2 regions of the Enterobacter sp. SM3 genome follow, and region 1 is predicted to be linked to the other one. Evidence: predicted binding sites of a transcription regulator. Region 1 holds the regulator's gene; the other holds the start of a gene.
The links. The regulator CRP, encoded in region 1, controls carbon source genes, mostly activating them, when cyclic AMP is high. The targets are predictions, from matches to a motif close to ATGTGANNNNNNTCACAT.
Positions count from the first base shown of each region.

Region 2: a site for CRP is predicted at 1,332-1,349, ahead of ydfZ (putative selenium delivery protein YdfZ). Genes of this name have one in related genera too.

Region 1 covers NZ_CP099971.1:4,439,575-4,441,778, forward strand. Annotated here, with positions in the region: gene GVO84_RS20920 (OsmC family protein) at 63-467, opposite strand; gene crp (cAMP-activated global transcriptional regulator CRP) at 779-1,411, shown strand; gene GVO84_RS20930 (YccS/YhfK family putative transporter) at 1,469-2,204, shown strand, end outside.
Region 2 covers NZ_CP099971.1:2,192,186-2,194,389, forward strand. Annotated here, with positions in the region: gene GVO84_RS10390 (mannitol dehydrogenase family protein) at 1-987, shown strand, start outside; gene ydfZ (putative selenium delivery protein YdfZ) at 1,031-1,234, opposite strand; gene GVO84_RS10400 (universal stress protein) at 1,521-1,952, shown strand; gene GVO84_RS10405 (GntR family transcriptional regulator) at 1,987-2,204, opposite strand, start outside.

The sequences.
Region 1 (2,204 bases):
CTTACCGGGCCTACGGTCGTGCTTTTGTAGGGCGGGTCAGCGAAGCGCCACCCGCCAAAAGATTAGGCCTCGATCACTTCATACGAATGCGTGATTTTTACCGCTTTCTCCAGCATTAACGCCACCGAGCAGTACTTCTCCGCAGACAGGTCCACCGCACGCGAGACCGCCGCGTCTTTCAGCTCTTTACCGGTGACCACAAAGTGCAGGTTAATATGGGTGAACAGGCGTGGCGCCTCTTCGCGACGTTCTGACGTGAGTTTGACTTCACAATCCGTCACGTCATGACGACCTTTTTGCAGAATCGACACCACGTCGATTGCGCTGCATCCCCCTGCCGCCATCAGCACCATTTCCATTGGGCTGGGTGCTTTATCGCCGGAGTTGCCGTCCATCAAAATCTGGTGTCCTGACGCGGACTCGCCCAGGAACGTTAAACCTTCAACCCATTTCACGCGCGCTTGCATATTCTTAAACTCCAACGTTGCATTTTTGGTGACAGATTACGCGTGCGTTACATTTCTCGCAATGGAAGGCGACCTGCATCATGCTGAAGCGAGACACCAGGAGACACGCGGCGAAAGCTATGCTAAAACACTCTGGATGCTACAGTAATACATTGACGTTACACATGTATGCAGAGGACATCAAACTTTACTGGCTGCGAAACGTTACGGTAGCCGACTTCCCAGGGTATGGGTAAGAATTCGATTGCAACCCCAGAGTCCGGATGCATCTGATGACTCTGGTGACAGCTTATAACAGAGGATAACAGCGCATGGTGCTTGGCAAACCGCAAACAGACCCGACTCTCGAATGGTTCTTGTCTCATTGCCACATTCATAAGTACCCATCAAAGAGCACGCTGATTCACCAGGGTGAAAAAGCGGAAACGTTGTATTACATCGTTAAAGGCTCGGTGGCAGTGCTGATCAAAGATGAAGAAGGGAAAGAGATGATCCTTTCTTATCTGAACCAGGGCGATTTCATCGGTGAACTGGGCCTGTTTGAAGAGGGCCAGGAACGTAGCGCCTGGGTTCGTGCAAAGACAGCATGTGAAGTGGCTGAAATTTCTTACAAGAAGTTCCGTCAGCTGATTCAGGTTAACCCTGACATCCTGATGCGTCTTTCTTCCCAGATGGCGCGCCGTCTGCAGGTCACGTCAGAGAAAGTGGGTAACCTCGCCTTCCTGGACGTTACCGGCCGTATCGCACAAACCCTGCTGAACCTGGCGAAACAGCCAGACGCTATGACCCACCCGGACGGCATGCAAATTAAAATTACCCGTCAGGAAATTGGTCAAATCGTCGGTTGCTCCCGTGAAACAGTGGGCCGTATCCTGAAAATGCTGGAAGATCAAAACCTGATCTCCGCCCACGGTAAAACCATCGTGGTTTACGGAACGCGTTAATTCCGCTTAAACGGCGTGCCATCGCAAGGTGTCACGCCGTTTTTGTCTCTACTCCCCATGTGGCGCAGGCTGATCTATCACCCGGAAGTTAACTACGCACTGCGACAAACGCTGGTGTTGTGTCTTCCCGTGGCCATAGGCCTGATCCTCGGACATCTTCAGCAAGGTCTGCTGTTTTCCCTCGTGCCTGCCTGCTGCAACATCGCCGGTCTGGACACGCCGCATAAGCGCTTTTTCAAACGCCTGATTATCGGCGGCTGCCTGTTTGCGGGCTGTAGCCTCGCCGTACAGCTATTACTGGCTCGTGATATCCCGCTGCCGCTGATCCTGACCGTGCTGGCGATGACCCTCGGCGTCACGGCGGAAATCAGTTCGCTGCACGCCCGCCTGCTTCCCGCCTCGCTGATTGCAGCTATTTTCACGCTGAGCCTCGCCGGGAATATGCCGGTGTGGGAGCCGCTGCTGATCTACGCCCTGGGGACATTATGGTACGGGCTGTTTAACTGGTTTTGGTTCTGGCTGTGGCGCGAACAGCCGCTGCGTGAATCCCTGAGCCTGCTCTATGTGCAGCTTGCGGATTACTGCGAAGCCAAATACACCCTGCTCACCCAGCATACCGATCCGGAAAAGTCCTTACCGCCGCTGCTGACGCGCCAGCAGAAGGTGGTGGATCTGATTAGCCAGTGCTATCAGCAGCTGCATATGCTCGCCGCCAACAAGAACCACGAGTACAAACGGCTGCTGCGCACCTTCCAGGTCGGGCTGGATCTGCAGGAGCATATCTCCGTGAGCC
Region 2 (2,204 bases), 2.2 Mb from region 1:
GGCGTGGTGGTGGAAGCGCTGGCGCGTCGCAAAGCGGCGGGGCTGCCTGCGTTTAGCGTGATGTCCTGCGACAACATGCCGGAGAACGGCCACGTGATGCGCAATGTGACCTGCGCGTACGCCCGTGCGGTAGACGGTGAGCTGGCGGACTGGATCGAGGCTAACGTCACCTTCCCGTCAACCATGGTGGACCGCATCGTGCCGGCGGTCACGCCTGATACGCTGGATAAAATTGAGCAGCTGACGGGCGTGCGTGACCCGGCGGCAGTAGCCTGTGAACCGTTCCGCCAGTGGGTGATCGAAGACAACTTTGTGGCAGGACGTCCCGAGTGGGAAAAAGCCGGTGCCGAGTTGGTGTCAGACGTGATCCCGTTTGAAGAGATGAAGCTGCGCATGCTCAACGGCAGCCACTCGTTCCTGGCGTACCTGGGCTATCTGGCCGGATACCAGCATATCAACGACTGTATGGAAGATGAGAACTACCGCCTCGCCGCGCACGCGCTGATGCTTAACGAGCAGGCACCCACGCTGAAAGTGAAGGGCGTTGATTTAGGCCGCTATGCCGATCTCCTGATTGCCCGCTACAGCAACCCGGCCCTGCGCCATCGGACATGGCAAATCGCGATGGACGGCAGCCAGAAGCTCCCGCAGCGTATGCTGGACTCCGTGCGCTGGCACCTGGTGCACCAGAAACCTTTCCCACTGCTGGCGCTGGGTGTGGCTGGGTGGATGCGTTATGTCGGCGGCGTGGACGAGCAGGGTAACGCCATTGATGTGAGCGATCCGCAGCTGGCGGTGATTCAGGCGGCGGTGAAGGGAAGTGCGGAAGGAGAAAGTCGGGTTAACGCGCTGCTCGGCATTGAGGCCATCTTTGGTAAAGAGTTACCGCAGGAGCCGCGCTTTGTTGCTGCGGTGATGACCGCGTACCGGTCGCTGCTGCAACAGGGGGCGAAAGCGACCGTGGCGCAGTACGCGTCCCAACGGTAATTCAGCACATGCCGCCGTGCGCGGCGGCATGTCTGCGCACAGCTTAGTGCATCCCCAGGCGAATCAGCTCAATCGGCTCGAACTTACCTTCGCATCCTTCCACTTCAACCGTTTTGCTGCGACGCACCTGCGCGGCATCCAGCCCGTCGCTATGGATCGCTTTAATCACGCCAGTTTTGCCCGTGCCGCTAATCATGACGCGGCTGCCGGTGGTGATTGCATTTCGGTTACGGTCGTATGTCATCATGGTATATTCTCCTCTCTAACCTGTTCGTTACGGCCCTATTTCAGGTTTGCCATTCACGGGGCATATAAATACGCCTGTCCGCGCTTCATGTTTTTGTTTTTGATCAAACTCACACTTTTTTCTTTATTTCTTCGGCCGCTGACCATTCAGGACAGTAATTTACAAAGCAGACCGTTATTTTCATTAACTGATAGTTTCGACAGGGAAGCGTTGAGGGTTGGTTTATATTCCGGATGTCATTCTGGGTGCAGGAAATAACCCTTCATCGGAATAAGGAGTCAGGCTTATGTATAAGAGCATTTTGATGCCTGTAGACGTGTTTGAAATGGATTTGAGCGACAAAGCGGTTCGCCACGCGGCAAACCTGGCGAAGGCAGAGGGCGCGTCGATTACCCTGGTCAATATTCTCCCAGCCAGCAGCCGGTCTCTGCTGCGCGGGTTCAACGCCGATATTAAAAAGTTTGAAGAGTATATGACCGCAGAATCCAACAAGAAAATGAACGAGTTAAAAAGACTGTTCGATATCGCCCCTGAGAATATTCACAGCATGGTGCGTTTTGGCAACGTCCGCGATGAAATTATCAAGCTGAGCAAGGAGGGGGAATATGATGCGATTGTCATCGGGTCGAAAAATCCGAGCATCTCCACCCATCTGCTGGGTTCAAACGCGGAATCTATTCTGCGCTACGCCACGATCCCGGTGTTAGTCGTTCGCTAATCACGCCGCCGCACCCGAAAGGGGGCGGCGAATATTACTCTTCGCTAAACCACTCGCTATTTTCCTGACGAATAAGCTGCACGGATTCGCTGATTTCCTGCAGATGCAGCGTCATCGCCTTTTCCACACCGTCCGCATCGCGTTTTTCAAGCGCGCTGAAAATATCATGATGCTGTCGAAGCAACATTTCCGGCGGGGAGACGTGATCGAGGCTCATATAGCGCACGCGGTCAATGGTGGCCTTGATGTTCT